Regions from separate parts of the Paenibacillus sp. CH40 genome, predicted to be linked through region 1. Evidence: riboswitches for the same ligand, from Rfam matches in the RefSeq annotation. Region 1 holds a riboswitch; each other region holds the start of a gene.

Region 1 (10,730 bases):
ATGCACGTCCTGCAACTGCACTGGTAAATACAGCTAACAAATTCAGCGGTGCTGAATCTTTTGCCGAAGCTAACGGTAAAAAAGTAACTTTGAAATCCATTCTGGGTGTATTGTCTCTGGGTCTGGAACAAGGTGATACTATTAACATTATCTGCGAAGGCGCTGAAGCTGCCGAAGCACTGAAAGCTCTTGAAAATGTAATCGTTAACGAAGGGCTGGGCGAAGTTCATGCTTAAAATTTCCGGGATTGCCGCTTCGGCAGGCATAGCCATTGCCCGGGCGTTTATCTTGGAGCATCCGAATTACGCTGTAGAGAGACGCGCGGTTGGTGATGTTGAGGCTGAAATCGCGAGATTGGATGCGGCTTTGGTACAATCTCAAACCGAATTGGAATCGATTAAGGAGAAAACGCTTCAGGAGCTGGGAGAGAAAAAAGCAGAAATTTTTGCATCTCACCTGCTCATCCTGAATGATCCTGAATTGATCGATCCGGTTAAAGCTAAAATCAGAGACGAGCAGCTTAATGCTGACTATGCTTTGAATGAAGTAGCTACACAGTTCATTTCCATGTTTGAAAACATGAAAAGTGCCTATTTGCAAGAACGCGCATCGGACATGCGTGATGTAACCAAGCGGATCCTGAATCACCTGCTTGGTGTTCATTTTGTTAGTCCTGCAGAAATTGCCGAAGAAACGATTGTGCTTGCAGAAGATTTGACACCTTCCGACACAGCTCAGCTGAACCGTGAATTTGTTAAAGGTTTTGCAACGAACATCGGCGGACGTACTTCGCATTCGGCTATTATGGCTCGCTCACTTGAAATTCCTGCAGTTGTGGGAACGAAAAATATATTGTCTCAAGCTAAAAGCGGCGATTTGATTATCGTTGATGGTTTGGATGGTCACGTATTCGTGAACCCTACCGAAGAGATTGTTGCGGAATACCGTGCTAAACAGGTGGCATACGACAAGCAACGCGAAGAGTGGCGCAAGCTGCGCGGCGAAGCTACAGTTTCTGTCGATGGTGTCCATGTCGAACTGGCAGCCAATATTGGTACGCCTAATGATGTAGCTGGTGTTCTGGACAACGGTGGTGAAGGCGTTGGCTTGTACCGTACGGAGTTCTTGTACATGGGACGCGATAAGCTTCCATCCGAAGAAGTACAGTATACGGCATACAAAACCGTTCTGGAAAGAATGGAAGGTAAGCCGGTTGTAGTCCGTACTTTGGATATCGGTGGCGACAAAGAACTTCCTTATCTGGACTTGCCGAAAGAAATGAACCCGTTCCTCGGATTCCGTGCTATTCGTCTGTGTCTGGATCGCCAGGATATTTTCCGCACTCAATTGCGTGCTTTGTTGCGTGCGAGTGTGCATGGTAACCTGCGCATCATGTTCCCGATGATTGCTACGCTGAACGAATTCCGTGAAGCTAAAGCTGTTTTGTTGGAAGAAAAGGAAAAGTTGGTAGCCGAGGGTGTATCCGTATCTGAAGAAATTCAGTTGGGCATCATGGTAGAAATTCCTTCTACAGCGGTATTGGCTGACCAATTCGCAAAAGAAGTGGATTTCTTCAGTATCGGTACAAACGATCTGATTCAATACACAATGGCAGCGGATCGCATGAATGAGCGAGTTTCTTACCTGTATCAACCATACAATCCATCCATTCTGCGTCTGGTGAAAATGGTTATTGATGCCGCTCATCGTGAAGGACGTTGGGTTGGTATGTGTGGTGAAATGGCAGGAGATACAACAGCAATTCCGTTGCTGTTGGGTCTTGGACTTGATGAGTTCAGTATGAGCGCAACTTCCATTCTGCCAGCACGTAGCCAAATCTCCAAGTTGTCCCGTGCGGACATGGAAAAACTGGCTACAAAAGCTCTGGACATGCAAACAGCAGAACAGGTTGTTGAATTGGTTCAAAGCATCGAAGGCTAAGGAAGGGTATTACATTTCAAAGGTTATATCTTTTTCCAACAAAAAAATTGCTGTGTACATACAGCAGCCGGTATCTATTTAGATACCGGCTTTTTTGCATCCTTTAAGTAGAATATGTTTTTAACTGCATGAGCAATTCAGTACAGGTTTGCGGGCTGCGGTAGTTTCGTCCAATCGTGTGACTGGAGTAGTATATGGTGCATTGAGCACCAGCTCAGGGTTCTCTTCTGCTTCCCGCGCAATATGAATCATAGTGTCGACAAAAGCATCAAGGGTTTCCTTACTTTCCGTCTCCGTGGGCTCGATCATGATGCACTCCTCTACATTCAGCGGGAAGTAAATTGTAGGGGGATGGTAGCCGAAATCAAGCAGCCGTTTGGCTACATCAAGCGTGCGCACTCCAAATTTTTTCAAGCCTCGCCCCGACATTACGAATTCGTGTTTGCAATGTCCAGGGTAGGGCAGGTCAAAATGTGGAGCGAGCCGATGCATCATGTAATTGGCATTGAGCACAGCGCATTCCGATACACGCTTTAAGCCATCAGGACCGTAGCTACGGATATAGGTGTAGGCACGAACGAGAATACCGAAGTTGCCGTAAAAGGCTTTAACCCGTCCAATAGAATCTCCCTGTTCCCGGTCCCAGTGGTACACCCCCTGCGGATCACGTACGACAAGCGGCTTGGGCAAATAAGGGATGAGCCGTTGCTTTACGCCGACAGGCCCAGCGCCGGGTCCGCCGCCGCCGTGCGGGGTACTCATCGTTTTGTGTAAATTGAGATGCACTACATCGAAGCCCATATCCCCGGGGCGGGTAATTCCCATGATGGCGTTGGAGTTCGCCCCGTCATAGTAGAGCAGACCACCCGCGTCATGCACGATGGCAGCAATGTCAGTGATTTGCTTCTCGAACAGTCCAAGCGTGTTCGGGTTGGTCAGCATGAGCGCAGCGGTGTCGTTGCCTACGGCTTGACGTAACGCATCCAGATCCACCAGTCCCTCAGGGGTGGAGGGAAGGGTGACTGTTTCGAAGCCCGCGACGGTTGCGCTGGCGGGGTTCGTTCCGTGCGAGGAATCCGGCACGAGCACCTTGGTACGTCGCTCACCACGTGCTTCGTGGTATGAGCGAATCATCATCAGCCCGGTCCATTCGCCATGGGCGCCCGCGGCGGGCTGAAGCGTGACGGCATCCATACCAGTTAATGCAGCCAAATCATTTTGGAGCGTATGCAGCAGCTCCATAGCACCCTGGATGCTCTCCTCGGGCTGATATGGATGGATTTTGGCGAAGCCTGTATATCGGGCGACATCCTCATTCACTTTCGGATTGTATTTCATCGTACAGGAGCCGAGCGGATAAAATCCGTTATCCACGCCGAAATTGCGCCGGGACAAGGCGGTATAATGTCGAATAACGTCTACTTCGTATACCTCGGGTAATGCCGCAGGTTCACTGCGCAGCGCATAATCTGGCAAAAGCTCTGCCACCGGGCGACGGGGAACGTCGCACTCGGGAAGGGAATAGGCGATGCGACCCGGACGGCTCAATTCAAAAATGAGCGCTTGATCGTGTTCCTTCAACAGCCCTTGTTTTTGATCCTGTCCGGTGTGTGTCATAGCAATCCCCCCAAGGTGTGTACAAATTGGTCAATCTCTTCTTTGGTTCTTTGCTCCGTCACGGCAATCAACATGTGACCAGCAAGTTCCTCATAGTCCCGGCCCAAATCGTAGCCAGCGATAAATCCAGCAGCTAGCAGTTCGGCCTGGAGTTTGCTCATATCCGTACCCTCAGGCAGTCTAAGGGCAAACTCGTTAAAGGTTGGTGCGTTAAATGAGGCAGTTACGCCCTTCAAGCTCAGCAATTGCTCTAAAGCATAACGGCTTTTATGCAAATTTAGCTCGGCTACTTCCTTGATCCCCTGTCTACCCATGACAGACAAGTATACAGATGCAGATAAAGCTAGCAACGCTTGATTGGAGCAAATGTTAGACGTGGCCTTTTCGCGGCGGATATGCTGTTCCCGCGCTTGCAAGGTCAGCACGAAGCCGCGTTTACCGTTACGGTCAGTGGTCTGACCCACAATACGGCCGGGGATACGGCGCATATGTGCCTGAGAAACGGCAAAGTATCCACAGGTCGGACCGCCGAGAGAAGAGGAGATGCCAAGTGGCTGCGCATCTCCTACCACAATATCCGCGCCCTGTTTGCCGGGTGTCTCCAGCAAGCCAAGTGCCAGTGGGTTGGCACTGACGACCAAAAGACCTTTGTGCGCATGGATGAGATCAGCCATCGGCTTCAGGTTTTCCACGGCTCCGAAAAAGTTGGGGCTTTGGACCAAAACAGCTGCGGTCTGTTCCGATACGGCCGCCGCTAACGCATTAGCATCCGTTACGCCGTCCGAACAGCCGATCTCCACGATGTCCAAATCCAATCCGCGTGCATAGGCTGCCAATACCTGACGTGCCTCCGGATGGACGGACCTTGATACGATAAGCTGTTTACGGCGGGTAGCTGCGGCGGACAGTGAGCCCGCTTCCGCCAGTGCAGTCGCTCCGTCGTACATGCTGGCATTAGCTACAGCCATGCCCGTCAATTCGCAAATATACGACTGAAATTCGAAAATGGCTTGTAGCTCGCCTTGGCTTACTTCCGGCTGATAGGGGGTGTAGGCTGTATAGAATTCCGAGCGTGAAGTGATGTGCTGGATGACGGACGGAATATGATGGTCATAAATTCCTGCGCCAAGAAAGCTGGCATGTGTGTCTGTATTGGCGTTGTGTCCAGCCAGCTCGGCCAAGTGGCGGGTTAAGGCTCTCTCGTCGAGTCGAGAAGAAAGAGGGAGTTCCCCTTGATATCGAATGGCCTCTGGAATGTCACTGAATAAATCATCGATGGATGAAACGCCGACCACACGCAGCATTTCGGTTTGATCCTGTTCAGTCATAGGGAGATAACGATGCTGCTTCATAGGTTCTGGCTCCTTTCGAAAAGCAAAATTTAAATCGTAAATTAGCTAATAAAAAAGTGTGAGATGAAAACCCGGAAGTTCATATCTGACATGTTTGCTTTATTGAAATGAAGAGAGTTTAAGATCAGCGCGGACGTTTATAAAAGGGTGCTGCCACCACCTCGGCACGCAGGCGTTTGCCACGAATCTCAACCTCCAGCGGTGTGGAGAGGGCGCTAAAACGACTGTCTACCAAGGCGAGGCCGAGATTACGCTTCAAGGTGGGCGACTGAGTCCCCGTTGTGACCTCACCGATGCGTTGTCCTTCTGCGAATACCGGATAATGGGCGCGAGGGATACCGCGATCCGTCATTTCCAGCCCGATCAATTTGCGAGGAATCCCTTGATCTTTCTGACGTTGCAGTGCTTCTCTACCGATAAAATTTCCTTTATTCAGCTTGACGAAGAAACCTAGACCGGCTTCGAGCGGTGAAATCGTGGCAGATAACTCCTGTCCGTACAGCGGCAACCGTGCCTCAAAGCGTAGGGTATCCCGAGCACCAAGTCCAGCGGGAATCAGCCCATACGACTCACCGGAACGAAGCAAACCCTCCCATACGGCTGGTGCTTCCGCAGCAGGTACATAAAATTCAAAACCGTCTTCGCCCGTATATCCGGTTCGTGAGACGAGTGCTTTTGCTCCGAACAATGGCACATTCTCATGGAAGCGGAAAGATGCCAGATTCGTAATGTCCGTATCTGCCACGGCTGCGGCAATACGTGCTGCTTCCGGTCCTTGCAACGCCAGCAATGCTATCGCATCAGACACATTCTCCATGTGAACGGATGCAGGCATATGGCTAATTAGCCAATCCCAATCCTTATCGATGTTAGAGGCGTTCACAACGAGCATGTAGCGCTCCGACCCTTTGCAGTAAACAAGCAGGTCGTCTACTACCCCTCCATCGGGGTAACACAGGAGTGAATATTGTGCCTGACCTGGTTCCAACTGGCTGACATCATTCGTGGTCACCCTTTGCAGAAAAGCTTCGGCCTCTTTGCCTTCAACCAAAAATTCGCCCATATGCGATACATCGAATAAACCCGCACGTTGCCGGACGGCCTCATGCTCCTTTTGAATGCCGCTAAACTGAACGGGGAGCTCCCAGCCGCCAAAGTCAATACAACGAACCCCAGACTGCGTCCCGTAGGACGAATATAGCGGTGTTTTTCGCAAATTAGTCATTTTTCCACTCCTATCGGGTGTGATCGGCTAAACAAAAAAGACAGGCCGAAAAAAACGTATAGACGGCAGTCTACACTCTTTTTTCAGCTCTGTCCTTGATACCAGAAAGTTACCCCGGTATGTACCGGGTTTCCCCTTGGGTGATCCGCTCCAATAGCGAATGCTCTCCAGAGATGCGTCCGGCAGAGGTCCTTTTGCCTGAGAGATTCACCTGCAATGCAGGCTTACTCCTTCGGCGCTACCTTCGGGATCAACAGTATATTACCTGGCTTTGCAGATAACAACTTGATCCGATTCGCGTGCAACTTATGTCTCATAAGCGGCAACAGCTATGCGAATCTTTTTGGCAGTCTCTCCCTCCGCGTTCATCCGCGTTTGCAGTTGTCGGGGTGTTTCCCAAAGCATTTGCTATAACCCATTAATACGCAAATTCATTCGAAATGTCAATAAAAATGTCATCAAAAACAATAGAAAAAACATTTAATATATAAATAAGGATATGTAAGCGTTTGTTATAAGTTATCATATTTTTATATAGTACGCCATATGAGGTCATATGAAGTATTTTTGTTAGTATTATTGACATGAGTGTTCCTGTTGTCATAATCTTAACCTGTCTAATACAGGTGAGCAAAAGCGATTTTATTCATATGGAAGTGAGGGGAACAGGATGGGTGAAGTAAAGCAGCAACTTTGGTATACAGACGAACATGAGTGGGTTCAGTGCACAGAGAATGGAACGTTGCGGATTGGTATTACAGACTTTGCACAGCATCAACTGGGTGATATTGTTTTTGTAGAATTACCTGAGGCGGGAGTAACGATTGAGCAGGGAGCGGAGATCGGTACGATTGAATCGGTGAAGACGGTATCCGACCTTTTTGCTCCGGTGACGGGAACCGTATTAAAAGTGAATGAAGCGCTGGAAAGTACGCCTGAGCTAGTGAATGAATCTCCCTATGAAAAAGGTTGGATGATCGAAGTAGAGATGGGTAAAGATGTGGAGGAAGCATTGGGCAAGCTACTGTCTGCGGATCAATACGAGCAGTTGATTTCCGATGAGCAGTAATGGAGCAATGTAGTATGGAATAAGAGTGTTATTTGTCTGCTCGATTTTTGTATACAACAGTCGCTATGATTTGACATAGCGGCTATTTTTTTGTCTTTTTGCAGACGTAATTACGTGTTTTATTCCGATTTAGAGGGTTGTCCCTATAGTAAGAATCATACATAATCCAGCACGGTTTTTCGACTAATTTCTATAGCAACAGGTCATATTAAGAAGAATTATGCAGGTATAATACCTTCTCGGATAATTTAAATTTAAATGTTGTCATCAACGTTCATGACGAAAGTACGTTTTCATTTCGTTGATGAAGATAGCGCTGTCATTTAGTATGAATTTTAAGAAAAGGTAGTGATGCTTACCTACAAGGAGGATTTGAATATGAGTACATTGGACGCAAAGCCAAGTTCAAAAGGAGGCACTCGTGTCGCCGTACAGCGTTTTGGCCGTTTTCTCAGCGGTATGGTTATGCCCAATATGGGAGCCTTTATCGCGTGGGGATTGATTACGGCACTCTTTATTCCGACCGGGTGGTTCCCGAACGAAGGTTTTGCACAACTGGTTGATCCGATGAAAAATTATTTGCTGCCGCTGCTGATTGGTTACACGGGAGGCACGATGATTCATGGACAACGTGGAGGTGTGATTGGTGCCATTATGACGATGGGTGTCATAGTGGGAGCCGATATCCCGATGTTCCTGGGCGCGATGGTCGCTGGTCCGCTGGCTGCGTGGATATTGAAGAAGTTCGACAAGGCCATTGAAGGCAAAGTCAGATCAGGCTTTGAAATGCTGGTCAATAACTTTTCGGCCGGGATTATCGGTGCCATTCTAGCACTGCTTGCCCATGTGGCGATCGGCCCGATTGTACAAATGATCAGTCAAGTGTTGTCGGCAGGGGTACAGTTCCTCGTGAACGCAGGGCTACTGCCGCTTGTCAACCTCATTATTGAGCCCGGAAAAGTATTATTTTTAAACAACGCGCTGAATCACGGAGTATTAAGTCCGATTGCGTTGGAGGAAGCTGCAAGAACAGGGAAATCCGTACTGTTCATGCTGGAATCCAACCCTGGACCGGGGCTCGGTATTTTGCTGGCCTACTGCCTGTTCGGTAAAGGCTCTGCGAAGTCGTCGGCTCCTGGGGCAGTCATCATTCATTTTTTCGGCGGGATTCATGAAATTTATTTCCCTTATATTTTAATGAAGCCGATTTTGATTCTTGCTGCTATAGCTGGGGGCGTTGTGGGAACCTTCTGTTTCATGTTGACAGGTGCCGGACTGGTTGCTGCTCCTTCACCGGGCAGCATCATCGCCTATTTTCTAATGACGCCAAAAGGCGGATATTTGCCAATGCTAAGCGGGGTGATCGCTGCTGCGGTCGTATCTTTTGCTGTTGCCGCAGTGTTACTCAAGACTGGTAAGCAACAAGAAGAGGGGCTGGAGAAAGCTGCATCCCGCCTGAAAGATATGAAAAATCAAAGCAAGAGTGCAAGTGCTAACGCCACTGTAATGGAAGATAACCACGAATCTGATCGTGCTGCAGAAATTGCTGCAGATCGAACGCTCAAGGATAAATCCGAAGTGAACAAAATCGTCTTTTCCTGTGATGCAGGTATGGGTTCAAGCGCTATGGGTGCCTCGATTTTACGCAAAAAAATGAAGCAGGCGGGTGTGGGCGTAACAGTTACGAATACGGCAATCAGTGAAATTCCACAGGATGCGGATATTGTCATTACACAAAAAACGTTGACAGACCGGGCTAAAACGGTAGCCCCGAATGCTGAGCACATTTCCATTGACAATTTTCTGAAGAGCCCTGAATACGAAGCGCTGGTTGAACGGCTGAAATCCGATTCTTAATCCCCATAAAGTCAGGCCGGCTGTATACAGTTTGTTATTTCCTGCTGGAAGGGATGAGAGCTTGGGAAGGAACGGTATGCGCTTATGAATATTACGAAACGACAATCTGACATTGTGGAGTATCTTTTGGAGCAGCCACAAGAGGTTACAGCCGGGGAAATTGCTGAGAAGATCAATGTCAGCACAAGGACAGTTCATCGGGAACTTGGTGCAGTCGAGTGCTGGTTGGCGGCTCACGAGATAAAGCTGGAGAAAAAATCAGGGATCGGTATCTATGTGGAGGCCGACCCGACTCAGCTTGCAAGTCTGCGAGAGCAATTGCTGCATACGAAGTCAGACGAATATTCGGCTGAGGAGAGAAAGATCGTGGTTCTCTGCATGCTGCTGGATACACGGGAGCCGATCAAGCTGTTAGCGCTGGCTTCAGATCTGAAAGTCACGGTAACTACGGTCAGTCATGATCTAGACGAATTGCAAGACTGGATTGAGGAACGTGGACTCATGCTTGTGCGCAGACGGGGGTACGGGGTCGAGATTACAGGGCGGGAGACAGACAAAAGACGGGCGATTTCCGAGCTGGCTCTCGAATATTTGGATGAATCCGATCTGTTTTCAGCCCGGGAAGAACTTCGTCCTGTAACCCGTGTTGCCGACAAGTTGCTGGAGATGATTGGCAGAGATAACCTGCTAATCGTGGAAAAGGCCCTCTGGCAGCCCCATGAAAAATGGTTGGAAAACATGGTGGAAAGCAAATACATGGAGCTGCTGATTCAAATTTGCGTTTCGCTGGTACGTCTGCGACTCGGGTATGTTATAGATCCTCTTCTCTCGTATTTAAAAACAGATTCGGATGAAAATATCATGCTTCGCACAGCTATGGTGGAACGCATATGCACGGAGTTGTCAGAGGCGCTGGATATTGAATTTCCAGAGCCGGAACGATCTTATCTCAGGCTGCTATTTCGTGATGCCGAAGATCACTCTACCCGACTACTGCCGTTGGATGATCTCGTACTGTTGGAGTCGGTTCATGAGTTGATTCGTCGTGTGGAGGAAGAGACAGGCACGCCATTGAAAGAGGACCGTGTTCTGCGTGAAGGATTGATTGCCCATATGGCTCCGGTATTCAAACGTTTGAAGGAAGGCAGGTCGATTCGTAACCCTCTCCTTCAGCAAATCCGCAAGGATTACAGCAGCTTATTCGAATCAGTGAAAAAGGCTGCGGCGAGCATGACAGAAATGAAAGTGCCTGATGAAGAGATCGGATTTCTCGTCATGCATTTCGGCGCTTCGCTGGAGCGGCTGCGACAATTGCGTCGGGAGGTGCGGGCCATTGTAGTCTGCACGAGCGGCATTGGATCATCCAGACTTCTGGCAACAAGGCTCGCCAAAGAGCTCCCACAGATCAAAATTGTGGATAGGGCTTCATGGTACGAGGCGGCGCGGATTCCCAAGGAGGATTATGATCTGATCATTTCGACAGTAGAGCTACCGCTTGAACCAGATCGGTATCTTAAGATCAGTCCGCTGCTAACGCAGGAGGAGAGTGACCGTCTGCGTCATTTCATCCAGCATATTACACTCCATCATCTCAATGATCATCAGCAGGAACAGGCCGTTCAGCCTGGTCAGGATATGGAGTGGCTTACCGGTCTGCGGAAAAGTCTCG
Region 2 (10,730 bases), on a different contig from region 1:
GAATAGATGGTCCGGTTTTCTGGCGTTGGTCATCCTGATTTCAAGTTTTACATCATATGCAGGATTTGCATCTGCTGCGGATGCGGTGCTTTCCAAGATTGTCCTTTCCTCTAACGAGGTAACTTTGCAGCAGGGAGATACGGCTGCGTTGACGGCTACTGCTGTTTTTAGCGATGGGACAACCTCGAATGTAACCGTAAGCACGGATTGGAAAAGTGATAATACAGCTATTGCTACTGTGTATAATGGTACAGTTTCGGCCAAGGCTGAAGGGGAAGCCACCGTGGTTGCGACCTATAAAGAGAAGGTGCAATCGGTTCAGGTACATGTAACGAAAAAGGTTAAGGCGCTGACATCCAGTGTACAAAGCCTGAACTTGCGTTCAAGCGGTACAGGACAGGTTGATTTGACAGCGACATACAGTGATAATACAACAGCTCAGGTTTCGGGTGATGCTACTTGGACCTCCGATAATCAAAAGGTAGCCACAGTAGTTAACGGATTGGTTACCGCTCAGGGAGCAGGTACAGCTAATATTAAGGCCGTATATGGTCAACAGACCGTAACCATTGCTGTGCAGGTGGAGCAGGTTAAACGTCTCGATGTCAGTTCATCAGAGGTTTCTCTTTTGTTGAAGGATACTGAGAAGGTTAAACTTTCAGCGACGTTCCCGGATGGATCGGTACAGGACGTGACAGAGTCCGCTGAGTGGAGCTCCAGTAATGCAGCTGTGGCGGATGTACTGAAAGGCACCATTACCGGCTATAGCGCGGGAAAGGCGACAATTACAGGTAAGTATGGCACGATGTCCGCTACAATTTCGGTGGATGTCGATCAAACGAATAAGCTGAAAGCCAGTGAATCCAATATTTTTCTCCGTCTGGATGAATCTAAAAAAGTACAAGTTTCTGCCGTTTATCCGGATGGGACGGTAACGGATATCACAGATAAAGCTACTTGGACATCAAGCGATGAAAAGATTGCGACTGTGAATAAGGGAACGATTATGGCGATTGGAGCGGGTTCGGCTACGGTGACCGCTAAGTATGGAGATAAGACCGTTTCGATCAAGACAGATGTCGAAACCTCCAGATATCTGGATTTGAGTGAGGACAAGCTGAGCCTGAATGCCAAGGAATCCAAAAAGCTCAAGCTGACCGCAACGTATGTAACAGGTACGGAAGAAGATATCACAAGTAAGGCAGAGTGGAAGTCCAGCAATGAAGATATCGCTTTTGTCAGTGCGGGAGAAGTCACGGGTTATAAAACAGGTGAGGCTACGATCACCGCTTCTTATGGTGGCAAAACAGTTACAGCTACGGTATCCGTAAATGTACCTGGTGATCTGTCTCTGTCCTCCAAAACGGCAACGATTGATATTGATGAGGACTATACTGCAACTTTGACGGCTACTTATGCGGATGGACGTAAAGAAGATGTAACACAGGATGCAGAATGGACTTCAAGCGCAGAAGATATTGCCTCTGTGTCCAAAGGAACGATTACGGGTAAATCCGCTGGTAAAGCGGTTATTACAGCGACCTATAATGGCAAAAAACTGACGATTAACGTGCAAGTAGGCCTTGTAGACCGTCTGGAAACAGACTCGCGTGTAATTGCGCTTGGTGCTCAGGAAACGAAGCAACTGAAAGTAACAGGAGTTAAGAGTGGCGGTACAAAAACAGATGTAACTAAGGACGCCACCTGGACAACTAGCAATGTAAAAGTGGTTGAGGTTAGCGAAGGTTTGATCAAAGCGAATGGTAGCGGTAAGGCAACTGTGACTGCTTCATATGGCAAGCAAAACATTACGTTTACGGTAGAAGTGGACGTAGCGCAAAAGATTGAAGCGGATGCAATCGCGCTATCGCTCAAATCTGGAGATCAAAAAACCATCGCGATTGTGGTTAAATCGAGTGATGGTAAAGAAAAGGACGTTACGGCCCAAGCTGAATGGAAAACGTCTAATTATAAGGTAGCCACTGTTAAAAAGGGTCAGGTTACTGCGATTAGCTACGGTAAAGCTAACATTCAGGCGAAGTTTGGCGGGAAGGTAATTAGTGTACCCGTGGATGTTGATACGCTTAAATACCTGCAAACAGACGAAGTCGCTTTGAATTTGAAGGCAGGACAGCTGGCTAAGGTTACGGCTACAGCCACGTATAAGGATGAGTCGGAGAAGGATGTTTCCAAACCGGCTGTCTGGTCCTCGTCCAGAATTATTGTTGCGACCGTCAAAGACGGTAACATTAAGGCACAGGGCAAGGGCAAAGCTGTAATTACTGTGAAATATGCAGGTAAAATGACGAAGGTACAGGTAACCGTTCAGTAAAACAAGAGAGCAAGCATACGTCCAAGGACGATAGGCTTGCTCTTTTATTTTAAGGAGGCACCGCTTATAAATTATGACTTATCTTTCTTGGTCGGTGTGTTGCGTGTAAGTGATTCGGTCAAACGCTTGCCAGTCGGCGTCTGGGCCAACCCGCCTTTGGCGGTCTCGCGATGCTTCGACGGCATCGCACTGCCGACTTCAAGCATTACGTCAATGACTTCGTCAGACGGAATAGCGCTGCGCACACCCGCCAAAGCCATGTCCGCTGCGGCAAGCGCAGTCACGGCTCCCAGCCCGTTGCGCACAATGCACGGGATCTCCACGAGTCCGGCGACGGGGTCACAAATCAGGCCGAGCGTGTTCTTAAGAGCGAGGCCCACGGCGTGAACAGCCTGTTCAGGCGTACCACCGCGCAACTCGACCATAGCACCAGCGGCCATCCCGATAGCTGAGCCAATCTCAGCCTGACAGCCTCCCTCCGCGCCAGAAATGAAGGAGTTGTTGGCGATCACGTAGCCAATGGCTCCAGCGGCGAATAGGCCGTGCACCATATGCTCATCATCCCAGCCGAACCGCTCCTGCGCACTGATGAATACACCAGGGATAACCCCACATGAGCCTGCGGTAGGCGTGGCGACAATGCGACCCATGGATGCATTAACCTCCGACACGGAGAGGGCATAAGCCATGGCGAGCGCGGAGGCATCACCGGAGCAGGTTTCCCCTGCCCGCAGATACTCGGCTAGGCGCTTGCCGTCCCCGCCCGTCAATCCACTACGGGATACGGTGTCTTGTGTCTGTCCGCGATGAACGGCTTCCTTCATGACTTCATAATAATCAGACATTTGACGAAAGATTTCTTCCTCCGTTGTATTCGTTTCTTGTACCTGCTCTTGAATCATCAAGCGGCCAATCGTGGTGGATTCTTCAGCGCATAAAGCGCTGATCTCATGCAGATGGCTAAACCGCATCGGATTCAGCTCCTTTTTTCAAATTAATCATCTTAATTTCATACATATGAGGTAAAGAACGCAGTTCCGCAATTAGTTCAGCTGGAGCAGAACTGTCCGTTTCAATGGCGGTGAGTGCTTCACCATCCCGGCCCTTGCGATCTACGTGCATATAGGCAATGTTAATGTGAGCCGCGCCCAGCGCTGAAGTTATCGCGCCCAATGTACCGGGCTTATCTGAGTGGAGAAGCACCAGCGTAGGCAGCTCCCCGGTCAGATTGACCCGGAATTCGTTCAGTTGCTGGACATGGATGCTGCCGCCGCCGATGGAGGAGCCCAACAGTGTGCGCTGATCCTCGCCCTTCCACAGCTCGAAACGGACAGTGTTCGGATGAGGGGCGGGGAGTCCGCTGACGGCGAATTCCACGGCCATCCCGGCTTGTTCGGCCCATTGCTCGGCATCGGGAATCCGGTGATCGTCCGTATCGTAATTAAGCAGTCCTGCGATGAGAGCCAGATCTGTCCCGTGTCCTTTATACGTATCGGCAAAGGAGCCGTATAATGTCATGCGGGCACGGTCAGGCTGCTCTCCGAGCCAGTGCCGGGCAACGCGTGCGAGTCGCACCGCGCCTGCGGTGTGTGAACTGGAAGGTCCGGTCATGGCCGGGCCGATAATAGAAAATACATCTTTGAAACGCATGGTGTGGCCCCCTGTATGTTCTAATACCATACTATATGGTATTTCCGCGTCTTTGCGCGGTTATGACGGTTCCTAATGCTGACGCACAATGTGAGCACAAAAAAGGACAGGATAAGGAAGTTTCCCTTATCTCTGTCCTCGTTACCTGAGAGTTTCGTGCGGTGTTCTTACCGCCTTACCCCTTGGGTGGCTTGCGCTCTCTCCAGAGTTGCGTCAGATGACGATACATGGACCTGAGAGATTATCCGCCAGCCGGGTGCTGGCGTCTTGCTCCTTCGGTGCCGCCAGAGTGTAGGCTCCCTGGACAGACTCTCCCGTCATCTTCATTCGCGTATACCGTTCTACATGTCTTCCTTAGGGTAATGTATGCCGTGCTCGGTGTCAATCACAGGGTTCAATTTTTACATAAACAGGTGCGTTTCCAATAAAAAAGATTAAAATTTACATAATTATGGATGAAATCAGGAAGGAATTAGAAGATTGGCGGCTAATCTGATAAAGGACAAGTACATTTATGGAAAACATAGGAGGGATATTGACGTATGGTAAAAGGCTTGCGGTTCACAGGTTCACGCTTAAAAGGGATGCTGCATCTAGCAGCAATCGTATCACTGCTGATTGGGATCTTCGTTCCATTCGGTCAGGTCAAGGCAGAGGGAGCATTGACAGTAGCCGAAGCACTTCAGGGCCAAAGTAGTGGAGGTACGGTGACGGTGGAAGGCTACATCGTCGGACATGCTACCGGATCGAAAACGGCTAACTTTTCTTCTCCGTTCGCGAATGATTTTAACGTACTGATTGCCGATCAGGCAAATGAACGTAATACGTCTAATCTATTGGATGTACAGCTGACTTCAGCGTACAGAGGGCAATTTGGGCTGTCAGGCCATCCTGAGCTGATCGGCAGCAAAATTCGTGTGACGGGTACACTCGGCGCCTACAATAATTTTGGTGGAGTGAAAAGCCCAAGCGCTGTTGAACTGGTGAGCGGAAGCGAGCCGGGGGAACCAGGTGAACCTGGCAACCCGGGTCAACCCGGTACTACATTGCCGGATGGAAAAGGCAAAAAGGTGCTGTTCGATAATACGCACGCACAGACCGCTGGCGCAGCAGATTGGGTCATTGAAGGCGCCTTCTCCGACTTTGCCAATGGACTGCGTAATGTAGGCTTTACGGTAGACCAATTGAATCGTCCCATTCCTTTTACTTATGGAGAGCAGGCCATAACATATGACAAGCTGCGCCAATATGATGTGTTCATTATTGGTGAAGCGAATGTTGCCTTTAAGGCATCCGAGCAGGCTGCTCTGCTGCAATACGTGAATAACGGGGGGAGCGTCTTCTTCATCTCCGATCATTATAATGCGGACCGTAACAAAAACCGTTGGGATTCCTCCGAAGTTATGAATGGCTACCGTCGTGGAGCCTATACTAATCCGGCCAAAGGCATGACTGCAGAAGAAGCTGCATCACCGGCGATGCAAGGATTAACAAGCTCCGATTGGCTGGCGACCAACTTTGGTGTTCGTTTCCGTTATAATGCGCTTGGTGACGTGAATGCTACTGACATTGTAGCCGCAGATCAATCTTTCGGCATTACCAAGGGTGTGCGCTCGATTGCAATGCATGCAGGATCTACGCTGGCTATTATTGATCCTACCAAGGCTAAAGGCATTGCTTATATCCCTTCAGGCACGAAAAAATGGGGGAATGCTGTAGATCAGGGAGTTTATAACGGCGGGGGCCGTGCAGAAGGGCCTTATGCCGCTATCTCCAAGGTAGGTCAAGGCAAGGCAGCGTTCATCGGTGATTCTTCCCCTGTAGAAGATGCTACACCGAAATATGTGCGTGAGGAAAACGGACAGTCGAAGAAGACATATGATGGTTTCAAGGAAGTGGATGATTCCACCTTCCTGGTACAAACGGTCCAATGGCTTGCATGGAAGCAGGACTACACGAAATTGTCCGATGTGGCAGGTTTGACTCTGGATCAACCAACGAAGCTTCTGCCATTCGAGGAGCCTGCGGCTTCCACGGAACCGCAGCCTGAGCCTTGGTCTGCTCCGGCAGCAGGCTACAAATGGTATGATCCTAGAACGTTCAAGTCTGGCTCCTATGGAGCGGCTTCATAATTATCGCCAGAAGCTCAATGTGAGCTGGTATTAGTTAGTCGTTTGATCCCTGTAGAGGGATCAGGCGACTTTTTTTGTGATGAAAATTAACCTGTGGTTGGTTATTTCATTACATTTTGTGCCAAAAAGGCCGCGCTACTGCTGGATCATTGATTTTTTAAATGATGTTGATAGCATAATCTTAATTGATATATCCATATACTGGTGATAGGATGTATTCAAATTATTCCGACAAAAACGGTATGTAATGTTCATGAGAGGTTTTAAACATCAAACATGGTGAGAATAAGCGGGACAAGACCATGGAGAATGGAGGAAGCGCGCATTGAATACCGAACCCGTGTTGGAAATTAAAGGATTATCCGTCTCTTTTCGCATCAAGGATCAATATCACCCCGCAGTCGACCATCTGGATCTGACGGTCAACCCCAATGAAGTGCTGGCTGTAGTCGGAGAATCTGGCTGTGGCAAAAGCGCGCTGGCGCTTTCTATCCCGCAACTGCATGACATGGAACGCACACGTGTAGAGGGAGAGGTCCTTTTTAAAGGCACGGACCTGAACCGTCTTTCTTCAGGGCAAATGAATAAAATCCGCGGAGCGGGCATTGGCATGATTTTTCAGGACCCGCTGACAGCACTCAACCCGTTGATGAGCATTGGCAAGCAGATTGAGGAAAATCTTGATTATCATACGTCACTATCTACGAAGCAAAAAAGGGAACGTGTGCTGGAGCTGCTGGAAAGTGTAGATATACCGAATCCTGTGCGTGTGTATGATCAGTATCCGCATGAACTGTCAGGAGGGATGCGGCAGCGTGTGATGATCGCGATTGCCATAGCTTGCCGACCTTCTCTTATTATTGCAGATGAGCCGACGACTGCGCTCGATGTAACGATCCAATCGCAAATTCTCGACTTGCTCAAACAGCTTCAACAGGAGTCTGAGAGCGGAATTATCCTGATTACGCACGATCTTGGTGTTGTGGCAGAAGTAGCCGACCGCGTGGTGGTCATGTATGCCGGAGAAATCGTGGAGAGCGCTGATGTTTTTGAATTATTCAGGCATCCACAGCATCCGTATACGCGTTCTTTGCTTGCTTCTATGCCGGGATCGCATACCAAGGGGGAATCACTGCATGTCATCGGCGGCATTGTTCCCTCATTACAAGATATCCCCCGCAATAGCTGCCGCTTTGCTCCGCGTATTCCTTGGATTCAGGAGAGAGTGCATGAAGACCATCCCCAACTAAATGAAATTTCCCCTGGACATTGGGTCCGTTGTACATGTTATCAGCATTTTCATTTTGAAGACGAGGCAAAGGGGGAGGCTGCTCATGGCACTACTGGAGTTAAATGATCTGAGGGTTCACTATCCGGTGCGCGGTGGTTTCTTCCAGCGTGTTATCGATCAGGTGAAAGCAGTGGATGGCGTGTCGATCAGCATTGAGGCAGGCCAGACATACGGGCTGGTGGGAGAATCCGGCTGTGGAAAAACGACGACAGGCAGGACGATCATCGGTCTAAATAAGCTGACGAGCGGACGGCTTCTGTTTAAAGGAAAGGACCTTGCAGCTCTGAGCCGTAACAATCGCCATCCACTGCGTAGAGATATTCAGATGATTTTTCAGGACCCATACTCTTCGCTCAACCCGCGTAAGCGCGTATTGGATGTCATTGCTGAACCGCTGCGAAATTTTGAAAGGCTGAGCAGTGAGGAAGAACGAAGGAAAGTACAGACGTTGCTGGAAAAGGTCGGCTTGAATGCCGATGCAGCCTACAAATATCCGCATGAATTTTCCGGGGGGCAGCGGCAGCGGATCGGGATCGCGCGTGCGCTTACATTAAACCCTAAGATGATCATTGCTGATGAGCCGGTGTCGGCGCTGGACGTTTCCGTGCAGGCACAGGTGCTTAATTTTATGAAGGATGTGCAGCGGGAGTTTAATTTAACGTATCTTTTCATCAGTCATGACTTGGGTATTATCCGCCATATGTGCGACCAAATCGGTATTATGTATCGGGGTCGTTTAGTGGAGCAGGGGAGCGAGCAAGACATTTATGAGCGTCCACAGCATCTGTATACCCAGCGCCTCATTGCAACCATTCCCAATATTGATCCTACAAAACGACTGGAAAATGCCCAAAAAAGACGAATGCTTTTATCCTCCTACAAAACAGAGCTACCCAAACATCTAGACGCGAGTGGAAAGCCGTTTGCGCTAAAATCAGTAAGTCCATCCCATCAAGTCGCGCTACCATAAGGGGGGTACAGAAATGTGGAAATTTACACTGCGTCGGCTGCTGGTTATGATCCCTCAACTTTTTGCACTGAGCGTGCTTATATTTTTCCTAGCTAAGGCTATGCCGGGGGATGCCCTGACAGGACTTATTACTTCGACACCCAATCTGAATCCGGCCGCACTGGAAGAACAGCGACAAAAACTGGGACTGAATGATCCGGTGTGGGTGCAGTATGGGAACTGGCTCGTCCAGCTTGCTCACGGGGATCTGGGCAAATCTTATGTACATAAAATTAGCGTTACCGATCTGATTGGCAGCCGTCTGGGGAACACGTTCTTTCTGGGCGTAGTAATTCTGGTTCTGACGTATCTGATCGCCATTCCGCTCGGCGTACTCAGCGGTCGTTATCAGCATAGTCTGCTGGACAAAACCGTAGTGGGCTATACCTATCTCAGCTTTGCGACACCTCTATTTATACTCGCGTTGTTGCTGCTGTACGTATTCGGATTCAGGCTCGGCTGGTTTCCAACCAGCGGCAGTGTGGATGTAGGCGTGGAGCCGGGGACATGGTCATATTACGTGAACAAGTCGTATCATCTCATTTTACCTGCGGTTACAGGCGCATTGCTCAGTACAACGGCTACGATTCAGTATTTGCGCAATGAGGTCATTGACACAAGACTGAAGGATTTTGTGAAAACAGCGCGTTCCAAAGGGGTACCCGAAGGTAAAATTTATTCCCGCCATATTTTCAAAAACTCTCTATTGCCGATTGCTGCCTTTTTGGGCTATGACCTGACGGGAGTAATTGCAGGCAATATTTTTCTTGAATCTATTTTCTGTTATCCGGGGTTGGGCCAATTATTTCTCCAGTCCATCACTCAACGGGATTTTTCAGTCGTGAACGCGCTGGTCATGATCTCTGGCTTCTTGGCGCTATTAGGAACTCTTTTATCTGATGTCATCCTAAGCAAAGTCGATCCCCGCATTCGAATTGTATAGCGAACAAGTCTAGAGAAAGGGAGGGATTATGGTGTCTATACAGGTGGAGGAGGTCTTCACGCCGGAAATCATTCGTAAATCACCATCCAGTTGGTCTGTACTACGTCGTGAGCTGGTGCGTGACAAAATGTCCTTGGTTTCCATTGGCTTTGTAATTCTGTTCTTGATCTTTATATATGCCTCTGTCCTGTTTGTAAATCAGGATGTAGTCACGACGGTCGATTTGGGCGCGATCCGTGAAGCTCCAGGCTCAGTGCATTGGCTGGGGACAGATCGAGCGGGCAGGGATATTTTCGGCCAGCTGGTCATTGGAGCCCGCAATTCCTTCACCATCGGCTTTACGATTACATTGTTATCCGCCGCTATTGGCTTAACGTTAGGTTTGCTGGCTGGTTTTTATGGGGGACTGGTCGATAACATCATCATGCGAATCATTGATTTTATTCTGGTGCTTCCGTTTTTGATGCTGGTTATCGTATTTGTCAGCATTGTACCCAAAAGCGGCATAGGGTCCTTTATTTTCATTATGACCGCCTTTTTATGGATTGGAAAAGCACGTCTGATCCGGGCCAAGGTGTTGTCGGAGCGCGAACTGGATTATGTGCAGGCTTCCAAAACTCTTGGCACACCTAATTGGAAAATCATCTGGTTTGGCGTGCTGCCCAATCTTAGCTCGGTCGTGATCGTCAACCTGACCCTCAGCCTCGCGGGGAATATCGGGATTGAGACCGGGCTTTCTTATCTCGGCTTTGGCTTACCGGAATCTACTCCAAGCTTGGGTACACTGGTGAGTTATGCCAATGACCCGGATGTTTTGCAGAATAGCTGGTGGATGTGGTTGCCAGCCTCACTGCTTATTTTGGTGCTAATGCTGGCGATTAACTTTATTGGCCAGGCGCTCAAACGCGCCACGGATGCCAGACAACGATTGGGTTAACTGAAGTTCAAGGATAAGGACAATGACAAGGAGGGATTTACAATGGTTAAACGCTGGAAAAAAGGAATTCTGCCTGTTCTATCTGCAATTTTGGTACTTTCTCTGGCCGCATGCAGCGGTTCGCCTTCCGCTTCAAATGGAGGGAAATCGTCTGACGGTACAGGCGGCTCAGGGTCCGATAGCAAGCAGGTGAATGCGACAGCGCTAGCGAAGGCGGTCAAGAACGATAAGGCGCCGATTAAGGGTGGCATCATCAATTATGCACTCGTGTCTGATACCCCTTTTGAAGGTATTCTGAATCCTGTATTTTATGAAGGCAATCCTGATTTTGAAGTCTTCCAGTTTTTCTACCCTTCTATGTTTTCGATTGACTCCAATTTAAATATTGACGATAAAGGGGCGGCGACGATTTCCTTTTCCCCAGACAATAAGGCTG
Region 3 (10,730 bases), on a different contig from region 1:
GCGTGGTCATATCGAACGGAAGATTTATCAGCTATCATGAGCACCAGTACCGTAAAGAAGTATGGACCATAGTTTCTGGAACCGGAAGTGTCTCTATCAATGGCGTGACACAGATAGTCAGCCCAGGTGAGATTATTGTCGTAGAACCCGGTACAAAGCATTTTATAGGGGCAGTAGAGGGAGATTTAGAATTCATTGAGTCACAAATCGGACATATCGTATCCGAAACAGATATTATCCGATATGAATTTCCTGATTCGATTGACGACCATACTCTATGAAGTGTCTACCATTATAGGGACTGATAGATACGAACGAGGTTTATCAGAAGGCAGTGAAGAGTAGGAGGAACTATTTTTTATTAGAGCTTAGATGACCTGTGCATTCCTAAGAAAAGGTATTCATGAGTTATATACATGAATACCTTTTTTTGCATAAATAGTTCTTTTTGTTTGTAATGAAATGAATAGAAAAGAGACTTATAAAATAATTTTCTTGGAAGTCAGCCACTCTTTTACGGCGTCCGTACTGAGGTCTCTTTTAGGTGTCCATTCTATTTTATCAACCAGTTTGCCGTTTCTGAATTCTGCAATGGTGGGGGTGTATTTTATATTGTAATCCTCTTTGAATTTATTCCATTGGGACTTGTCCTTATGGATTTTGTGAACGTTCAAAAAAGTAATTTTAGAGCCTAGATTATACTGCTCAATCATCTTGTTAAAGTTAGGCTCAAACCGGTTGCAGTCGCCACAACTGGGTCTGCCGACATAGACAAGTACACTTCGATCCTGTTGAATTAAACTCTTAAAATTTTCAAATGTAACCGCATTCAAGTGGTCATATATTTCCGGGTAATTGCTTTTGCTCGCTTGGATTTCTTTGTCTTTTTGTTGAACAACCTGCTCTAGGTCTTGAAATTTAGCTACAGCTGAAATAGCGATACCAATGATAAGTAATACAATGACACTTAACCCGGCGATATATCCTTTTTTCACAGAAATCCTCCTTTTTTTACAAACTTACACTTACAGTAAATGATATTTCCATTTCTAGCTGTAACACTTGTCTCATTATGTATAAAAAAAGAAGCTTTCCATTGTTGGGAAAGCTTCTTTAGTCTGATAGTTAAAACGTTAGACCACAACAGTCAACAAGTAATCCTCACGCTTCACTTCAGTTTCCATTGTGTTCAACACATCCAGGTATTGAGCGGAATTTGTTACGATAATTGGTGTAGCTGTAGTATAGCCTGCCGCCTTAATTTGCTCGATATCAAATTCAAGCAACAATTGTCCTTGCTTAACCACATCGCCTTCCTTGACGCGCTTGTCAAAGAATTGCCCTTTCAGCTTCACTGTATTCACACCCACGTGAATCAGAATTTCTGCTCCGTCATTGGAAGTAATACCGATTGCATGTCCGGTCGGGAATACTGTCGTAATCGTTCCATTGACAGGAGATGTCAGCACACCCTCTGTAGGATCAATGAGGATTCCTTTCCCCATAGCACCTGAAGCAAAAGCAACATCAGAAGATTGTTCCAAAGGCAATACTTTACCTTGCAGTGGGCTTACGAGAATTTCCTTTTCGATTGCCACTTCTTTCTTTACGGGTGCAGCTTCTGTTTTTGCAGTTTCTTCTTTTGGATCTTCAAAGCCCAAAATCATAACCAACACAACTGCGAGTACAAAGGCAACGAGCAAACCGATGACTACCCACAAGAATCCAGTTCCAAAATAAGTTGGCAACGCCAGTAAACTAGGCAGGGAGAAGGATTTTGCAGTCGCTCCGCCAGAAGCGATAATAGCGCCCCCAATACCACCGGAAATACAAGCATAAATGAAAGGCTTTTTCAATTTCAAAGTTACACCATAAATCGTTGGTTCAGTAATCCCGAATACAGCTGCCAGTGTAGAGGAACCAGCCAAAGCCTTCATCTGGGTGTTCCGGGATTTCAGGAATACCCCCAGTGTTGCACCGGCTTGAGAAAGTACAGCTGCTGTAAGCATCGGAAGCATTGTGTCATAACCCAATGTTGCAATATTGGACAGCATGATAGGAACAAAGCCCCAGTGTACGCCGAAAATAACAAATACTTGCCAGAATGCTCCGGCAACAGCTCCGGCGATCAATGGGCTTAAATTGTAAACCCATGTAAAACCGTTCGCCAAGCCCTGACTGATCAGGTTACCGACTGGACCAAAGGCCAAAAACGTCAACGGAACAACGACCAGTAGTGATAGCATAGGTACGATAATGTTTTTAACTGATTGATGGATAAAGGAATTGAACCAGCGTTCCACATAGGACTGTACCCATACCGCGAGAATAATTGGGATTACGCTGGAACTGTATTTAATTAAAATGATTGGAATCCCGAGAAAAGCCAGTTTTGCCGGATTGTCCACCGCCGCAATAACATCCGGGTAGACAAGGGCTCCAGCAACTGCGACAGATACAAAGGCATTTGTCTTAAATTTACGGGACGATGTAATAGCCAGAAATAGAGGTAAGAAATAAAATACACTGTCTGAAGCGGCGTTCAGAATCAGATACGTACCGCTTGTATTATCAATCCAATGGAGCGACAAAATTAATGCCAGAATCCCTTTGAGCAATCCTGCCCCTGCAAGAGCTCCCAAAAGAGGAGAAAAAATGCTGGAAATGATATCGACCGCTTTTCCAAGGAAATTCGTTTTTTCGGAAGACTCTTCCTTTTTCGCATTTGGATTGTCAGCATCCTGTAAATTTGTTTCTGCCATCATATGCTCAAACACTTGACCTACATTGTTGCCGATAACCACTTGAAACTGGCCGCTGCTTTCCACTACTGTAATGACACCAGGGGTTGCTTCCAGTGCGGCTTTGTCTGCTTTTGTACGATCATTTAATTTAAATCTCAAGCGTGTAGCGCAATGGAATACCGAATTGACATTCTCTTCGCCACCAACGAGGGTCACTATTTTTTTAGATAGTTCTTTATCACTCATATTCAGAACTCCTTATGGGTTATTCTTGCTACTGATAGGGTTTACTGTTTACAGCTGTTGCTAAGATGCGCCGGCGTGCACCTTTTTAAACTTGTAAACAAGAAAAACCTAAACTCGTGGTGAAAACTACGTACTCTCTCCTATAAGGGAACGTCGATTTCACCATCAGTTTAGGTTTTGCCTGCCTTACCAGTCACAATCCATGAACGATGAGGATATGAAGTTGTTAGTGTTTTATGTTATTACGCTCAGTTACCCGATGAATATGGATAGTTAGATATACGTATTCATCCTTGCTTAAATATTGATCGTATGTTTTTTCCAGATATTCATTGATCTTTTGGGCACAAGCAAAAGCTTCGCTATACGTTTGCTTCACCTGGTTGTACAAAAATTCTTCACCACTGTGAATGACTTCTTTGCGAATCACTCGCATCGCAAAATATTGCAAATGTGTCAAAAATCTCGAATAGCTAAAAGAAGACTCATCCAGCACAATTCCGTAATGATACGTAATAATGTTCAAGATATGTTGGACAATCTCGGTCATTTTCAGTGTAGATTTCATTTCGTTACCGTCGATCCGTGCATTCACCATATGCAATGCAATAAATCCCGCTTCATCTTCGCCCAATTTTACTCCGAGCGTATTTTCAATTTTTTGGAGAGCATCCAGCCCAACTGCAAATTCTTTTTTGTAAAAGCGTTTAATTTCATACAGCATCGCGTTTTGGAGTGCCAGTCCTTTTTCTTGCCGTTGTATGGCAAAATGAATATGGTCGGTCAACGTTAAATAAATATTATCGCTTAACTCCGTATCCAACACTTCCGTTGCATGGGTTACGATTTCATTCACGACCTCCAGATGAGATACAGGAATATCGTTCAGCAACTCGGTTAGTTTGGCCGTGAACTCGTTTTCATTTAACATGAAAATCTTATCTATTTTATCATTATCGACTTGATCGCCAGCCACCTTTTTGAAGGAAATACCTCTTCCCATCACGATGACCTCTTTGCCTTTATCGTTTTTAGTCAATAGGACGTTGTTATTGAGCACCTTCTCAATAATCATTGAAGTTCCCCCTCCCATCCTTTACCAATAAAAAATGCCTAAGCACAATTCAATACTATTGTTAGCAATAGCACTCAATTGAACTCAGGCATTGCCCGCATCACCGGTCACAATCCTTCGATATAGTGCTATTGTAGCACAAAAAAAAGCGATTTCAACATATTTTATTCTGTTTCGACAAAAAATATTTCTTATCAAGGCCCTTTTGCCTAATTTGCAAGTACATCGTTACCTCATGTAGTCGTACGTTCAATGAGGCTGTACTCTAGCGAATGAAGCTTCATTTGGCGTCCAATCAGCTGAGGGGAAAGCATGAAAAAGGCATTTTGTGCTTGAGCCATGATAGGATTTTGAATCGTTGTAATCCCCAGCGTATGCGCCAGCTCCGTGTTATCGAATCCAACAATTGCCAGATCTTCCGGTACGTTCAGTTTTTGTCTGCGTGCTTCGCAGAGAATACCCACTGCTACATAATCGTTAGCACATAAAATAGCCTCTGGGAATTCTTCCCGACGCTGTAACAGATCCCGTACGACCTGTTCGCCATCACGGATATTATAAATAGAAGAGTGATTCCAGTGTTGCAACACTGGCAGATTGTGCTCACTCATGATCTGTTCGTAGGCTCGTTGTCTACTATGGGTATTAATACTGCTCGGACGGCCAAAAGCATTGGCTATACGAGTATAGCCTTTTTGTATCAAATGTTTGAGCGCTAACATATATCCTTCATACTGATCCATAGCGACGGAGCGAATATCGGTATGCTCCATTCGTTGCCACGACACGATCGGGCCATATTTGCAATAGGTGCTCAAAAAATCAGTGTCATTCACGCAGGAAATGATGACCAGCGCATCGACTCTTTTTCTTTTTAAATCCTCAAAGGCTTGAAGCTCTTTCTTTTTGTCTTCTCCCGAAGTATAAATAATGGTTTGAAATTCATATTGGCCCGCTACTTCCACAAAGCTGTCCAGAAAAGCGAGAACAATTTCATTAATAGTTGAAGTAATGATACCGATCTGAAGCGTCTGACCCTTGGATAGAGAAATGGCATTTCGATTAGGAACATAATCTAATTCCTGCATGATTTTCAAAATTTTAGCTCTTGTTTCGTGACTAACATGGGGGGACTGATTTAATACTCTGGATACCGTAGCTTTGGAAAAGCCCGCCAGTTTTGCAATTTGATCAAGATTCGACATGGTGCTTCTCCTCACATAAGAAAAAAAATAAATTCTTGACATGAAACGCGTTACAACGATTAGGATGCTTATGAAGGCATTACGTCTATTTTAAAGTATCTGTCAATGCATTTCAAAGGAGAACGGTTATCGTTAGGTATTGATTCATATTTGCAGCACTTGATGGGATGACTTGACCAAAGTAAAAATCTTAAATACGGAAAGAGGTTTTTATACCATGACGAAGACGCTAAAAGGATTTCCGAAAAACTTCTTGTGGGGCGGGGCAACCGCAGCCAACCAATTGGAAGGTGCTTTTGACGTAGATGGAAAAGGATTGTCCAGCGCAGACCTGATTGCCTATGTACCCAAAGCAGAGCGCAAGAACGATCACGCTATAGAGATTTCTTCCGAACGACTCGAAGACATTTTGGCAGGCAAAGTCAATGCACGTTTTCCAAAGCGTGAAGGTGTAGACTTTTTCCACCATTACAAAGAAGATATTGCATTATTCGCTGAAATGGGCTTTAAAGTATTCCGTATGTCCATCCATTGGTCGCGGATTTTCCCGAATGGCTATGATGCCGAGCCGAATGAAGCAGGATTGCAATTCTACGACAATGTATTTGATGAGCTGCGCAAGTATGGTATTGAACCGCTGGTAACATTGTCACATTATGAGACACCGCTAGGTCTGACGCAGAAGTATAATGGCTGGCTGGGTCGTGAAGTCATACAGCACTACGTAAATTATGCCGAAACGGTGTTCACACGCTATAAGGATAAAGTAAAATACTGGCTGACCTTTAATGAAATCAATGTAATGACCATGAGCCCGTTCACCGGTGGCGGTGTGGTTATTGACCGTGTAGAAAACAAACAACAAGCGATATATCAAGCATTGCATCATCAATTTGTAGCTAGTGCACTGGCGACCAAACGGGGACATGAGATCATCCCGGGCGCTCAGATCGGCTGTATGCTGGCACGTATTGAAAGCTATCCACATACGTGTAACCCAGAGGATATACTGAAAGCCCAGCATGAAAATCAGATGAACCTGTTCTTTACGGATGTGCATGCCCGTGGGGAATATTCTAACTACATGAATCGTTATTTTGAAGAAAATAATGTTGTAATACACACAGAACCAGGCGATGCTGAAATATTGAAAAATAATACGGTTGATTTTATCTCATTTAGCTACTATATGACCTTGACCGTATCTGCAGGTCCAGAAGGTGAGAAAGCAGCAGGAAACCTGATTGGTGGCGTGAAAAATCCATATTTACAGTCCTCTGACTGGGGATGGCAAATTGATCCGATCGGTCTGCGTGTTACGCTGAACACGTTATATGACCGCTACCAAAAGCCGTTGTTCATCGTGGAAAATGGCTTGGGTGCGTATGATAAGGTAGAAGAAGACGGTTCTGTGCATGACACATATCGTATTGATTACTTGCGTCAGCATATTGCCCAAATGAAGGAAGCAATTGCCGACGGTGTTGATCTGATTGGTTACACCAGCTGGGGCCCTATCGACCTTGTGAGCATGTCTACTTCCGAAATGTCCAAGCGCTACGGATTTATTTACGTCGATCTGGATGATGACGGTAACGGAACGCTCAAACGCTCCAAAAAGGACTCTTTTAACTGGTATAAAAATGTGATAGCAACCAATGGTGAAGAATTGTAATTCCATATTGTCTCGGGCGGGTATAGCAGAGGACATCCTAAGGATGCAATCTGCTGTACCCGCTTTTTTGATAGACACAATAATAATATTTCAGAGGGCTTCACAAACTTTTCACTTGTAATAAGCTGAAAGTTTTCTGTATAATGAATAAAAATTTCATATGTCTGGTTGATGTTTGCGGGAGATGGAACGAAGGTTCCGACCGAAGGGGCAAAACTCTCAGGTGCTTAGGCTGATTACAGCAACAAGCGGGGACCGTAAACGGACAGAACTCTGGAGAGACCCTTAATTGGGCGCCGAAGGTGCACCGCAGATAACATCTGCTTAAACTCTCAGGCAAAAGGACAGAGACGCGAATAACCTGTGACAGGGAATGCCCTAGGCTTTTTTGTGAGCTATTAGAGGTAGGAACCTGCACAAGATGGTTGTATTTTTTCGTGCCTTTAACCTCTCCAGGAGTCGAATCAGCGGATTTGACTCTTTTTTGTTTTCTAATATGCTGGAGGAGCGGGTTGAAATGAATTTGGTACATGTGTTAGAAGCGATTAGTAGCTGGATATGGGGGGCGCCTCTCATCATTCTTGTCATGGGAACGGGGTTATGGCTGACCATACGTTTGAAGATGCTGCAGGTATTCCGCCTGCCCCTGGCGATCAAGCTGATCGGTAAAGCCCCGAATGAAGGCAGCGGGGATGTAAGTAGTTTTGCGGCTTTGAGTACAGCGTTGGCGGCTACAGTTGGCACAGGAAGTATTGTCGGCGTAGCGACAGCCATTAAGCTGGGCGGGCCGGGTGCCTTGTTCTGGATGGTCGTTGCAGCCTTTTTTGGGATGGCGACAAAATATGCGGAAGGTGTACTTGCGGTAAAATACCGGGTGAAAGATCGGAATGGACAATTTTCCGGCGGCCCGATGTATTATATTGAGAAAGGTCTTGGACGCCGTTTTAAACCGCTGGCGATGCTGTTTGCTTTTTCGGGCATGCTGGTAGCGTTGTTCGGGATTGGAACGTTTCCGCAGGTCAAAGCGATTGTATCTTCGACTGAAAACAGTTTTGGCGTTCCGCCTATTGTAACGGCACTGATTATCGCGGTCCTTACCGGACTTGTTACTATTGGAGGACTCAAAAGCATTGCCAAGGTATCGACGAAGGTCGTTCCTTTTAAAACAGGCTTGTACGTACTGATCTGTCTCATCGTACTGATTCGGTTTGCTGACCAACTTCCTGCCGCCATTGCGCTGGTGCTCCATTCGGCATTTTCAACTACATCTGCAACGGGCGGATTTGCCGGAGCTACGATTATGCTGGCGATGCGAAGTGGGGTAGCCAGAGGTATTTTTGCCAATGAGGCCGGATTGGGGAGCGCACCGATTGCAGCCGCAGCTGCCAAAACCAAATGGCCTGCGGAGCAAGGGCTAATTTCCATGACAGGCGTGTTTATTGATACGATGGTTATTTGTGTGATGACCGGGTTGACGCTGCTGGTTAGCGGTGTGTGGAGCGGGCCTACCGATGCGGGCCTGATGACTCAGCAAGCATTTTCCAGCGCATTCCCGCTGGGGGCAGAACTGCTCACAATTATTCTGATTATGTTCGCGTTCACCACCATGCTCGGCTGGAACTATTACGGGGAACGCTGTGTTGAATACTTGCTTGGGGTCAAGTGGATTAAGCCATACCGTTATCTGTTCATTCTACTCGTTGCCGGGGGCGCGTTCATTAAACTGGATGCGATTTGGTTGCTAGCAGATATCTTTAACGCAATGATGGCTTTCCCGAACCTGATTGCACTGCTCGGCTTATCAGGAATTGTAGTTGCGGAAACCCGAACCTATATGGATTCTCTGAATTCTAGTAAGAAAAAGGGCATTCTTGCAGGTGCCAGTGTAGGGGCAGCTATTCAAGTAGAAGAAAAGGGACAAACGGTTAATTCATAAATTCCAAAAGGGAGTGCCCTCAGCCATCACAGGCTTGAGGACACTCCCTTTTGAATGTTATAACGATGCACGCAAAATAGCTAAAATATCTTCTTGATTCAGCTTTTTATAATTACCAAAGCCTCCGTATTCCATTTCACGGGCTGCAATGTCCGCGATTTTTTCCAATTGCTCATCATTAATATTGTAATCGGCCAGCGTAGAAGGGGCACCGAGACTTGTCCAGAATGCACTAAGACGGTCAATACCTTCCAAGGCGATTTCTCTATCTGTTTTACCTACGGTGTCTAAGTCAAACATGCTGAGCATCAGCCGCTTCATACGTGCAGCATCCTGATCCACTGTGTGTCTCATCCAGTTGGGAAACAGAATTGCCAGACCGCCAGCATGAGGAATATCATATACAGCGGATAATGCATGTTCAATCGTATGCGAAGCCCAGTCCCCGAAGTAGCCCATTTGCAGTGTTCCGTTAAGAGCAATCGTTCCGGCATATAAAATCGTTTCACGATGCTCGTAGCTGTGCAAATCCTCCAGCAGTTTAGGTGCAGTTTCGATCACGGTTTGCAGCACGGAAAAGCACATACGATCTTGCAACGGTGTATTTTTAACATTGTGAAAATACTGTTCAAACACATGGCTCATCATATCCACCATGCCATATACCGTCTGATCACGTGGCACAGAGAAGGTATTTTTAGGGTCCAGAATGGAGAATTTCGGATGCGTCACCGCGCTGCCCCATACGTATTTTTCGTTCGTTTCCCAGTTGGTGATAACAGAATCCGGATTCATTTCTGAACCGGTGGCGGCGAGTGTGAGGATGGTGCCGAATGGTAGAGCCTCGGTCGGCATGTGCTTTTTGTTGATAATATCCCACACATCGCCGTCATATTTAGCCCCTGCTGCGATGGCTTTGGTGCAATCAATAACGCTTCCGCCGCCTACTGCAAGTAAGAAGTCGATGTTGTCGTTTCGGCAAATGTCGATGCCCTTTTTAACGGTGGACAAGCGTGGATTCGGTTCTACGCCGGACAATTCATGAATGTTAAGATGTAGCGGCTCTAACGCGTTTAATACCTGGTCATACAGACCATTTCGCTTGACACTTCCGCCTCCGTATATCAGTAAAATATTTTTGCCGTAATTCAGCAGCTCCTGCTGCAGTTCTTCAATTTGATTGTCTCCAAATATTAATTTGGTGGGGTTATAATATGTGAATTTGTTCATCTGGAAAGTTCCCCTCAGTTCATAGTTCATGTTCAAATCGTAAATCGCTTAACCTGATTGCCTGTTGGATACCTAACTTCATCATGTAAGCTATTTGAAATGACGATTAACCATTATACATGAAATGAATAAGGGAATTCAAGTAAATCTAATCTTTGACCGCTCCAGCGGCAAGATCGGAAATAAACTGGCGGCTAATGAAAAGAAACAAAATAATAAGTGGCAGTACAGCCAGCAGGGTGCCCGCAATGACCATCGCATAATCCGTATTGTAAATTCCGTTCAATTGTGACAGTGCAATCTGGAGCGTGAATTTACGCTCATCCGTTAAGACGATTAGCGGCCATAAATAATCATTCCAGGCTCCTATAAAGGTAAAGGCGCCGAGAAAAGCGAACGCAGGACGTAGAATAGGCAGTGCTACATTCAAGTACAGTCGAAAAAAGCTGCATCCGTCCATCCGGCCCGCATCTAGCAGCTCCTTTGGGATGGATTCTTCCGCATATTGACGAATCCAGAAAATGCCGAAGGCATTTACCATCCCCGGGATGATAAGCGCTTTGAACGTACCTACCCATCCAAAGGAGGCCATCATGACAAAGGAGGGGACAAGCGAAAG

What was found. A riboswitch is a leader RNA that binds a small molecule or an ion and turns the genes downstream of it on or off. The one in region 1 is predicted to bind glycine.
Region 2: another riboswitch for glycine. It lies ahead of sdaAB (L-serine ammonia-lyase, iron-sulfur-dependent subunit beta); the one in region 1 lies ahead of gcvT (glycine cleavage system aminomethyltransferase GcvT).
Region 3: another riboswitch for glycine. It lies ahead of NLX73_RS17320 (alanine/glycine:cation symporter family protein); the one in region 1 lies ahead of gcvT (glycine cleavage system aminomethyltransferase GcvT).

Annotation. Positions count from the first base shown of each region.
Region 1 covers NZ_JANAVQ010000001.1:80,980-91,709, forward strand. The annotation lists gene NLX73_RS00350 (HPr family phosphocarrier protein) at 1-236, shown strand, start outside; gene ptsP (phosphoenolpyruvate--protein phosphotransferase) at 229-1,941, shown strand; gene gcvPB (aminomethyl-transferring glycine dehydrogenase subunit GcvPB) at 2,062-3,558, opposite strand; gene gcvPA (aminomethyl-transferring glycine dehydrogenase subunit GcvPA) at 3,555-4,910, opposite strand; gene gcvT (glycine cleavage system aminomethyltransferase GcvT) at 5,035-6,135, opposite strand; glycine riboswitch at 6,312-6,410, opposite strand; gene gcvH (glycine cleavage system protein GcvH) at 6,806-7,204, shown strand; gene NLX73_RS00380 (PTS mannitol transporter subunit IIBC) at 7,583-9,061, shown strand; gene NLX73_RS00385 (BglG family transcription antiterminator) at 9,146-10,730, shown strand, end outside.
Region 2 covers NZ_JANAVQ010000006.1:11,288-22,017, forward strand. The annotation lists gene NLX73_RS17720 (Ig-like domain-containing protein) at 1-2,332, shown strand, start outside; gene sdaAA (L-serine ammonia-lyase, iron-sulfur-dependent, subunit alpha) at 2,404-3,303, opposite strand; gene sdaAB (L-serine ammonia-lyase, iron-sulfur-dependent subunit beta) at 3,293-3,982, opposite strand; glycine riboswitch at 4,194-4,309, opposite strand; gene NLX73_RS17735 (DUF6359 domain-containing protein) at 4,525-6,114, shown strand; gene NLX73_RS17740 (ABC transporter ATP-binding protein) at 6,440-7,471, shown strand; gene NLX73_RS17745 (ABC transporter ATP-binding protein) at 7,449-8,375, shown strand; gene opp4B (oligopeptide ABC transporter permease) at 8,389-9,357, shown strand; gene NLX73_RS17755 (ABC transporter permease) at 9,386-10,294, shown strand; gene opp4A (oligopeptide ABC transporter substrate-binding protein) at 10,337-10,730, shown strand, end outside.
Region 3 covers NZ_JANAVQ010000005.1:290,503-301,232, forward strand. The annotation lists gene NLX73_RS17290 (sugar phosphate nucleotidyltransferase) at 1-281, shown strand, start outside; gene NLX73_RS17295 (thioredoxin family protein) at 480-995, opposite strand; gene NLX73_RS17300 (beta-glucoside-specific PTS transporter subunit IIABC) at 1,134-2,990, opposite strand; gene licT (BglG family transcription antiterminator LicT) at 3,217-4,065, opposite strand; gene NLX73_RS17310 (LacI family DNA-binding transcriptional regulator) at 4,299-5,270, opposite strand; gene NLX73_RS17315 (glycoside hydrolase family 1 protein) at 5,488-6,945, shown strand; glycine riboswitch at 7,114-7,190, shown strand; glycine riboswitch at 7,209-7,303, shown strand; gene NLX73_RS17320 (alanine/glycine:cation symporter family protein) at 7,463-8,881, shown strand; gene NLX73_RS17325 (iron-containing alcohol dehydrogenase) at 8,939-10,111, opposite strand; gene NLX73_RS17330 (carbohydrate ABC transporter permease) at 10,260-10,730, opposite strand, start outside.